DNA from 4 places in the Streptomyces sp. NPDC059248 genome. Region 4 is predicted to be linked to each of the others. Evidence: riboswitches for the same ligand, from Rfam matches in the RefSeq annotation. Region 4 holds a riboswitch; each other region holds the start of a gene.
The links. A riboswitch is a leader RNA that binds a small molecule or an ion and turns the genes downstream of it on or off. The one in region 4 is predicted to bind cobalamin.

Region 1 (2,192 bases), on a different contig from region 4:
GAGGGCGTGGACGAAGGCGCGGCGGTCTTGGTCAGCACGACCCGGGGCGCGGCCGTGTCCGGCTCCGGGGCGCGGGGACCGGGTACGGCCGCCGCCCCCGGGACCGGGGCCGGGGACGGGCCGGGCCCGTCCGGTGCCGCGGGCGTCATCGGGTGAGCTGCGGGGCCAGCTTGGCGATCGCGTCCGGCGCGCGGACGCCGACGACCGCGTCCGAGAGCGGCAGGACGGCGAACTTCTTGTTCTTGATCGCCGGGACGTCCTTCAGCGCCGGGTCCTCCAGCAGCCGCTGCTTCTTCTGTTCGAGGCTCGTGGCGCCGTAGTCGTAGATCACGATCACCTCGGGCTTACGGGCCACGACCTGCTCCCAGGTCGCGTCGCCGAAGCTCTTGGGGATGTCGGCGAAGACGTTCCGGCCGCCCGCGCGGGCGATCAGCTCGTTGCCGATGCCCTTGCCGCCGACGGTGAACGCGGTCTTGTCGCCGCTGTCGTAGACGAACACGGGCACCGGTGCGGCCTGCGTCTTCTTCAGCCCGGCCGCGGTCTTCGCGACCGTCGACCTGGAAGCGGCGATCCACTTCTCGGCCCGGTCGCGGACGCCGAAGGTGCGGCCGACCTCGTCGATCTCGCGGTAGACGTCGTCGAGGGTCGTCCGCTTCTCGGTGCAGTACTCCAGATTGAGCCGGGAGTCGATACCGGACTTCTTCAGCTCCTCGCGGGTCCGGCCGTCCTTGGCCTCGAAGGCGCTGGCGTAACCGCCGTAGACGAAGTCGGGGTTCGCGGCGAGGAGCTTCTCCTTGGAGGGATACTCCTTGGCGATCACGGGGACCGACTCGTACGCCTTCGCGTAACGCGGGAGCACCTTGTCGTCGAGATAGGCGGTGCCGACGAGGGACTTCTCCAGGCCCAGCTCCAGCATGATCTCGGTGACGTGCTGGTTCATCGTGACGACCCGCTCCGGGGGCGCCTTGTACGTGGTCTTCACACCGCAGTTGTCGACGGTGTACGGGAACCCGGCGGCCGAGGCACCGGTCTTCCCCGCGTCGGAGCCGGACTTGGAACCGGAACCGGAATCCGAACCGCCGCAAGCGGTGAGGACAAGGGGGAGCAGCGCCGCTGCCGTACCGGCTATGAGGGTACGGCGGCGGGACGGGCGTCCGGACATGCTGATGGCCTCCTCCGGGGATTTCCGCGTCCCCTGGGTGGTGGAAGAGGGCGATGGGTCAGTTCCTGGCTGACGGCCGCGGACATGGGCTGGTAGGCACGTGTCAACGACCGGTTCACAGTGGCGGGACCGCACCGGATTCGCACCGGCTTCCTGGGTCCCACCGCCCCGTATGGAATTGAAGCTGCCGGGTCAGTATGCCTTGACGACCCGGATCTCCTCCTCCGTGACCTCTCCGTTCACGATCCGGAACGAGCGGAACTGGAACGGCCCGGCCGCGTCGGAGTCCGCCGTGGAGACCAGGACGTAGTGCGCGCCGGGCTCGTTGGCGTAGGTGATGTCGGTACGGGACGGATACGCCTCGGTCGCCGTGTGCGAGTGGTAGACGATCACCGGCTCCTCGCCGTTGTCGTCCATCTCGCGGTACAGCTTCAGCAGATCGCCGGAGTCGAACTCGTAGAACGTGGGCGACCTGGCCGCGTTGAGCATCGGGATGAATCGTTCCGGCCGGTCGCTGCCCTCGGGGCCCGCGACCACGCCGCACGCCTCGTCGGGGTGGTCGGCCCTGGAGTGCGCGACGATCCGGTCGTAGAGGTCCTGGGTCAGGGTCAGCATGCGGATCAGGATAAGCGGGGGCCGTCCGGACGGCGGAAGGGCCGGTCCGTATCGTGCCGCGATACGGACCGGCCCTTCTCGCATACCGGACGGCCGGACGGCTCAGCGCTTGGCGAAGGCCGCGCCGTCCGGGTTCTTCGCCCGCAGGACGAGATACGAGACCAGCAGGACGAGGGCCCAGAGCGGGGCCACGTACAAGGAGATCCTGGCGTCCTTGTCGATGCCCATCAGCACGATCACCAGGCCGATGAAGGCCAGGGCGAACCAGCTCGTCCAGGGCGCGCCGGGCGCCTTGAAGGAGGACTCGGCGACCTCGCCGCGAGCGACCTTGGCGCGGTAGCGGATATGGCTGACCAGGATCATGACCCAGGCCCACATACCGGAGATCGTGGCAAAGGAGACGATCTTGTGGAAG
Region 2 (2,192 bases), on a different contig from region 4:
CCAACCCGGGTCTCGGCACGGCGTTCACCGTCGCCGAGGACGCCCCCTGGCTCACCGCGGGACCGGCCGCCGGTGAACTCGCCACCGGGGCGAGGACACCGCTCACGATCACCGTGGACACCGCGGGTCTCGCCCCCGGCACGGTCCTGACGTCCGCGGTCAGGATCGAGTCCCGGAGTGGACGCTCGCCGGTGCTCTCGGTACCCGTCACGGTCGTCGTGCCGCGCTACCGGGCGGCGCTCGACACCGGCGCCCGGACGTCGTCGGTCGACGTACTCGGCGACACCTGGACCCCGGACCGGGCGTATACGAACGGCTCGTACGGCTACCAGGGCGCGTCCGCGACCCGCTCCACCGGTCGCGCGGTCTCCGGCACCGACGACCCGGGGCTGTTCCGCACGGCCCGTGAGGGCATGTACGAGTACCGCTTCGACGGGGTGCCCAACGGGGTCTACACGGTGGAACTCGGCTTCGCCGAACTGTCGTCGACCCGGCCCGACAAGCGGGTCTTCGACGTACTCGCCGAGGGCGTCCAGGTCCTGCCCGCCCTCGACATCGCCCTGGAGGCGGGATCGTACGCGGCGGTCCAGCGCGCCTATACGGTGACGGTCACCGACGGCACGCTGAACGTCCGCTTCGTGGCCCGGGGCGGATACGCCAAGCCGCTGGTCAACGCCCTCCGGGTGACGGACCGGCCGGACCTGGCGCCGCCGGCGCGCGCGGCCCGGTGACGACGACCGGCTGATCACCGGACCTCCGACGCCCCACCACCGGGGTGACCGGTCGTCATCCGGTACGACCGCACGACCGCACGACAACACGACGGCCCGTCGGGTCCCCTCGGGGAATCCGGCGGGCCGTCGCCGGTTCGGGCCGGGGAGGATTCGCTCGGGCCGGGGCCGGTGTGCCGTAGGGTGACACGTACGACTGGTTCGCCCCCGTCAGCCGGACGGGAGGCGTCGTAAGAGGGAACCCGGTGGGAATCCGGGACTGCCCCGCAGCGGTGAGTGGGAACGACCGCCGTCATACGCACTGGGTCCGTGACGGACCCGGGAAGCGACGGCCAGTAGGTGCCCGCCGGGAGACCGGTGGACGTGCCCGTGAGTCCGAAGACCTGCCCGTCGTCCGTGTGCGCCGGTGCGCGCACGGTCTTCCGGTGACCTCGAGGGCGGGTCGGCGACGAATGAGCGGCGGGGCCGCGGCGCGTACGGACGCGCCGGGCGGCACCCGTCCGCCGTGTCGTCCCTTCGCGTTCTCGTCCCGTCACCGGGACTCACAGGAGAAGACTCGCGAAGGAGAGTTCCGTGACCACGAAGTCCGCAGCCGCGGCAGCACGGTCCACCGTGTACGGCTACCCCCGTCAGGGGGCGGACCGGGAGCTGAAGAAGGCCGTCGAAGGCTACTGGAAGGGCCGTGTCACCGCGGCCGAACTGCGTCGCACGGCCGTCGCGCTGCGCGCCGCGAACTGGCGGTCGCTCGCGGACGCGGGCATCGCCGAGGTGCCGACGGGCGACTTCTCGTACTACGACCACGTCCTCGACACCACCGTGATGGTGGGCGCGATCCCCGCCCGGCATCGCGCGGCGGTCGCCGCCGACCCGCTCGACGGCTACTTCGCCATGGCCCGCGGCACACAGGAGGCCGCGCCGCTGGAGATGACGAAGTGGTTCGATACGAATTACCACTATCTGGTGCCGGAGCTGGGGCCCGACACCGTGTTCACGGCCGACTCCGCCGCGCAGGTCGGCGCGTTCCGGGAGGCCGCCGCGCTCGGCCTGACGGGCCGCCCGGTACTGGTCGGCCCGGTCACCTACCTCCTGCTCGCGAAGGCGGCCCCCGGCGCGCCCGCCGGATTCGAACCGCTGTCGCTGCTGGACCGGCTGCTGCCCGTGTACGCGGAGGTCCTGGCCGATCTGCGGGCGGCCGGCGCCGCCTGGGTCCAGCTGGACGAACCGGCGCTCGTCTCGGACCGCAGCCTGGACGAACTGGCCGCCACGGCCCGGGCGTACGCCCTGCTCGGCGGGCTCACGGACCGGCCGAAGCTGCTGGTCGCTTCCTACTTCGACCGGCTCGGCGTGGCGCTGCCCATCCTGGCCGACTCCCCGGTCGAGGGTCTGGCGCTGGACTTCACGGGACCCGCGGCGGCGAATCTCGCGGCGCTGGCCTCCGTCGGCGGACTGCCGGGCAGGCGG
Region 3 (2,192 bases), on a different contig from region 4:
GATCGTGGCCGCCGTAGTCCGCGGGGTCCTTCCCGGTGATCTCCGCAAGCAGGGCGAGCCGGGCGGCGGCCTCGGGATCCGGGCCCTGGTCCGCGCCCCGCGGATACGCGTAGTCGGTGACCCGGGAGCGCAGATACCCCGAGACCCGGTCCAGCACACCGCTCTTCCCGACCGTCGCCGCCAGCGCGTACGCCGCCTCGGTGGTCAGCAGATCACTGGCCCGGCCCGGCTCCAGCTCCACCCGCTCGCCGTCGACGAGCAGCCGCTGCGCCCAGGCGCCCGCGGCCCGGGTGCGTACCTCGTCCGCCCCGATGCCCGCCCGCACCTGGTCCGGTGTGAAGGACGGCTTCCCGCCCGCGCCGCCGATCTGCGTGGCGCCGAAGACCCAGGCGTCCACATCGCCCGGCTTCAGCCGCCGCGACTTGGCGCCCAGATCGCTGTACCGCCAGTCCTTGTCACCGCGCGCCGCGACCCAGTACGACCAGTACGCCTGGGCGGGCGGGGTTTCGAGGCACTTCTCCCGGTCGGGCGTCGGATACTGCTTGCCGTCGGGCGCCGAGGGGTGGCCGATCCGGCAGATGAACGCGTCGCCGTCGTGCTGGGTCCCGGCCGTGGTGAACCCGCCGGTCCGCAGCAGTTCGAAGCCCGTGGTGGGGGTCGTGTCGCAGCCCCGGACGACCGGCCCGTCGAACGCGCCGAAGTCGACGGCGACGACCGACCCCTTCGTGGAGGTGCACTTCTCGGGCGCCTCGGCGGCCGCCGGGGGAGCGGCGGCGTACACCGCGCCCTGGACGAGCAGGAACACCGCGGTCAGGACGGACACTCCGGACAGAGCCGGGCCGCGTACGGCGACAGGCGCCCCCGGGCGGCCACGGCCGTGCCGCCGGGTTCTCCACCACCGGTCGGCGCGCTGAATCGAGCGTCGGTACGTCCCCACCACGGCCCCTCGTTCGTCCGCGCGGGCCCGACACGTGGCGGGCGGCCCCACGGCACGGCACAGACGCCGGTGGAGCCGGTCGACCACGCCGTAGTCCTCGACGGCGCTTCTCGCAGAAAAGAGCACCCACCCCAGGCAGTCCGGCTCGCCCGCCGTACGGCGGGCCCACGGTTGCGGGTCAGCGCCGGATTCGCACCGGCTTCCCCTGGGGATGAGCGTGTATCAGCCGCAGTGGAACATGTGGCCGAAGAGACCGTCAAGACGGCCCCGCCCCCTCCCGGGAAACCTTTGCGGGGCCGAAACGCGGCCGGTGGCGCGGTTGTTGACCCTCGGGTACCGTCCAGGGCTGTCACATGGGGGAATCCGGTGCGAATCCGGGACTGACGCGCAACGGTGTGGGACGGCGGGAGCCGTACCGAGTCCGAATGCCCATGCGGCGACGCACCATCCAGGAAGCCGTTACCTCGCGTTCGGACGGCGGCCCGACGCCCCCCGAGCCCCGACGGGCCGCGGTGGCGCGGACCGGCCGGCGTCCCCCACCAAGGAGCAGGCCATATGTCCCGTACCCCCGGCACCGGCACCGGCACCGCGGCGCCCCGTATCCGGCGGCTCCGGCCGCGCGCGCTCGCCGTCCCCGCGGCCGCCGTCGCCCTCACCCTCGCGCTCGGTACGCCCACCGCGTCCGCCACCTCCACCCCGGCGCAGATCGCCGCGTCGAAGACGAACGGCGTCGCCTACCTCAAGACCCTCCAGGCCGCGGACGGCTCCTACGCCGGCTCCGGACTCTCCAACGAGTGGGCGTTCAGCGCCTTCGCCGCCGCCGGAACCGCCCCCGCCGACGTCGCCCCCGGCGGCGACACCACCAAGAACGCCCGCACCGTCTACCGCAATCTGCTCGCCACCCCGGGCTGGCCGTCGGCGACCCCCTATGTCACCGACTACGAACGCGGCACCCTCAACGCCTACGCCGCCGGCATCGACCCGGCCCGCGTCTCCGCCTCCCGCAATCTGATCGCCGACATCCACCGCTACTGGCAGACCGCGGAGCCCGGATACTTCGGCCCCTCCGGCAACTTCAACGGCACCGTCTTCGCGGGCCTCGCCCTCGCCGGCGCCAGAACCCAGACCGGGGCACAGCGCGTACCGCAGGCCCTCCTCGACACGATCGTCACCCGGATCCGGGCCAACCAGCACAACGACGGCGGCTGGGACTACCAGAAGGCCGAGGGCGACCCCACCCGGCTCGCCGCGCCCG
Region 4 (2,192 bases):
CCGGCAACGTCCTCGCCCCCGGCTCCAACCCCCCGATGTGGGTCATCGTCTCCGCGGGTGTCGCCATCGCCCTCGGTACGTACCTCGGAGGCTGGCGCATCATCCGCACCATGGGCAAGGGCCTCACCGACCTCCAGCCGCAGCAGGGCTTCGCCGCCCAGACCAGCGCCGCGACGGTCATCCTGGCCTCCTCGAACCTCGGCTTCTCCCTCTCCACCACGCACTCCTGCTCCGGCGCCGTCATGGGCGCCGGCCTGGGCCGCAAGGGCGGTGTGGTCCGCTGGTCCACCGCCACCCGGATGTTCGTCGCCTGGGGTCTGACCCTGCCGGCCGCCGGTCTGGTCGCCGCCGCCTCCGAGTTCGTCACCAAGCAGGGTGACTGGGGCGTCGCCGCCGTCGCGGTCTTCCTCGTGGCCTCCTCCGCCGCGATCTGGGTGATCTCGCGCCGCCAGGTCGTCGACCACACCAATGTGAACGACGTCGAGGACGGGACCGCCGCCTCCGACGGCGACTCCACGGACTCCCCCGGTGTCGTCACCACCGCCATGGCGGCCGTCACCCCGCCGCCCGCCGGTGTCGTCGAGCACGACGAACTGAAGACCACCATCCCCTCCTCCCCCACCTCCACCCCTTCTCCCGCGCCGTCGGCCCCCGAGACCGGTCCGGCCAGCCCGGCCGCGGTGTAAGGACAGATCACCATGAAAATCGACTGGGAAGCCCTCGGCTCCGTCTTCGGTGTCAGCCTCGTCGGCACCGTGTTCCTCGTGGGCCTGTTCGCCCTCGGAGTCATCGGCCTGACCAAGCAGGACGCCGCCGCGGCCAACGGGGGCTCCGCGCCCCTGGCCCGTACCGGCGCCTATGCCTGCTTCACGCTCTGCACGCTGGCCGTGGCGTACGGGATCTACCTGATCATCACCTGATCCCCCGCCCCGACCTGCTCGGTGCCCGGCCGTCCCCACGGCCGCGGTGAGCCGGGTCCGACACCCTCGCGGGTCGGGCCCGGCTCTTCGCGTATCCGGCTCCCGAACCGGGGATGTGGCTCTGCGCACACTGCTCCGTCGCAGGTCAGGGGCGAGTTGACGGCCGTTCTCACCCCGTGGTGGACTGCCGGGGCCACTACGGAGGCAGCAGAGGAAGCCGGTGCGAATCCGGCGCGGTCCCGCCACTGTCACCGGGGAGTACGTCCCCGGGAGCCAGGAACTCTCGCCGCCGTTTCACGTCGAACCAGGGCGCGGACACCCTGAGTGAGGACAATTCGCCATGCGCGGCATCGTCTCGGCCCCCGCTCACGGGAGCGCGTCGCGGTCCCTCCGGGGTCCGCTGAATCCTTCCGGCACGCATCGCTCACCGTCCCCTCCGGCCCCCCTCCGCCTTTCGCCGACCGGTCCCGGACCAGCTCCCGCCGCCGGCTCTCCGGCCGTCTCCCACGGGCGCTGAGCGATGCGTGCCGACCGGGTCTTCGCGTACGGCGCCACGGCCGGCCTCCTCGGCGACCTGCTGCTCGGCGACCCGCGCCGGGGCCACCCCGTGGCCGCCTTCGGGCGGGCCGCGGGCGCTGCCGAGCGCCTGCTGTGGCGTGACCACCGCGGCTGGGGCGCCCTCTACGCCGCCGCATGCGCGGGCGGCGCCGTCGCCGTGGCCGCCGTGGCGGCGCGTGCGGCGCGCCGGGAGCCCGCCGCGGCCGTGGCCCTGACCGCCGCCGCCACCTGGGCCGTCGTCGGGGGTACGTCCCTCGCCCGGGAGGCCCGGGCGGTGGGCGACGCGCTGGCCGCGGGCGACCTGGAGGCCGCCAGGGAGCGGCTGCCGCATCTGTGCGGGCGGGATCCCCAGGCGCTGGACGGGCCGGAGATCGCCCGTGCCGTGGTCGAATCCGTCGCCGAGAACACCTCCGACGCGGTGGTCGGCGCCCTGGTGTGGGGCGCGGTGGCGGGAGTGCCCGGTCTGGTCGGGTTCCGCGCGGCCAACACGCTGGACGCGATGGTGGGGCACCGTTCGCCCCGGTACCGCAGGTTCGGCTGGGCCGCGGCCCGGCTCGACGACCTGGTCGGCGCGCCGGGCGCCCGGCTGACGGCGGCCCTCGCCGTGGTCGCGGGCGGCGACGCGCGGGGTGCCGTACGGGCCTGGCGGGCGGACGCGCACGGGCATCCCAGCCCCAACGCGGGTCCGGTCGAGGCGTCGTTCGCCGGGGCTCT

Region 1: it holds a riboswitch for cobalamin, as region 4 does, so the genes downstream of both, ACFXG1_RS02310 (ABC transporter substrate-binding protein) here and ACFXG1_RS20730 (cobalamin biosynthesis protein) in region 4, are expected to answer to the same signal.
Region 2: it holds a riboswitch for cobalamin, as region 4 does, so the genes downstream of both, metE (5-methyltetrahydropteroyltriglutamate--homocysteine S-methyltransferase) here and ACFXG1_RS20730 (cobalamin biosynthesis protein) in region 4, are expected to answer to the same signal.
Region 3: it holds a riboswitch for cobalamin, as region 4 does, so the genes downstream of both, ACFXG1_RS05485 (prenyltransferase/squalene oxidase repeat-containing protein) here and ACFXG1_RS20730 (cobalamin biosynthesis protein) in region 4, are expected to answer to the same signal.

What each region holds. Positions count from the first base shown of each region.
Region 1 is NZ_JBHYZV010000003.1:95,258-97,449, forward strand. It holds gene ACFXG1_RS02305 (FecCD family ABC transporter permease) at 1-149, opposite strand, end outside; gene ACFXG1_RS02310 (ABC transporter substrate-binding protein) at 146-1,162, opposite strand; cobalamin riboswitch at 1,201-1,349, opposite strand; gene ACFXG1_RS02315 (Mov34/MPN/PAD-1 family protein) at 1,355-1,777, opposite strand; gene ACFXG1_RS02320 (amino acid permease) at 1,880-2,192, opposite strand, start outside.
Region 2 is NZ_JBHYZV010000131.1:1,513-3,704, reverse strand. It holds gene ACFXG1_RS32030 (S8 family serine peptidase) at 1-731, shown strand, start outside; cobalamin riboswitch at 912-1,137, shown strand; gene metE (5-methyltetrahydropteroyltriglutamate--homocysteine S-methyltransferase) at 1,305-2,192, shown strand, end outside.
Region 3 is NZ_JBHYZV010000008.1:57,620-59,811, forward strand. It holds gene ACFXG1_RS05485 (prenyltransferase/squalene oxidase repeat-containing protein) at 1-823, opposite strand, end outside; cobalamin riboswitch at 1,054-1,183, opposite strand; cobalamin riboswitch at 1,294-1,368, shown strand; gene ACFXG1_RS05490 (hypothetical protein) at 1,493-2,192, shown strand, end outside.
Region 4 is NZ_JBHYZV010000047.1:16,837-19,028, reverse strand. It holds gene ACFXG1_RS20740 (anion permease) at 1-686, shown strand, start outside; gene ACFXG1_RS20735 (hypothetical protein) at 699-920, shown strand; cobalamin riboswitch at 1,092-1,223, shown strand; gene ACFXG1_RS20730 (cobalamin biosynthesis protein) at 1,441-2,192, shown strand, end outside.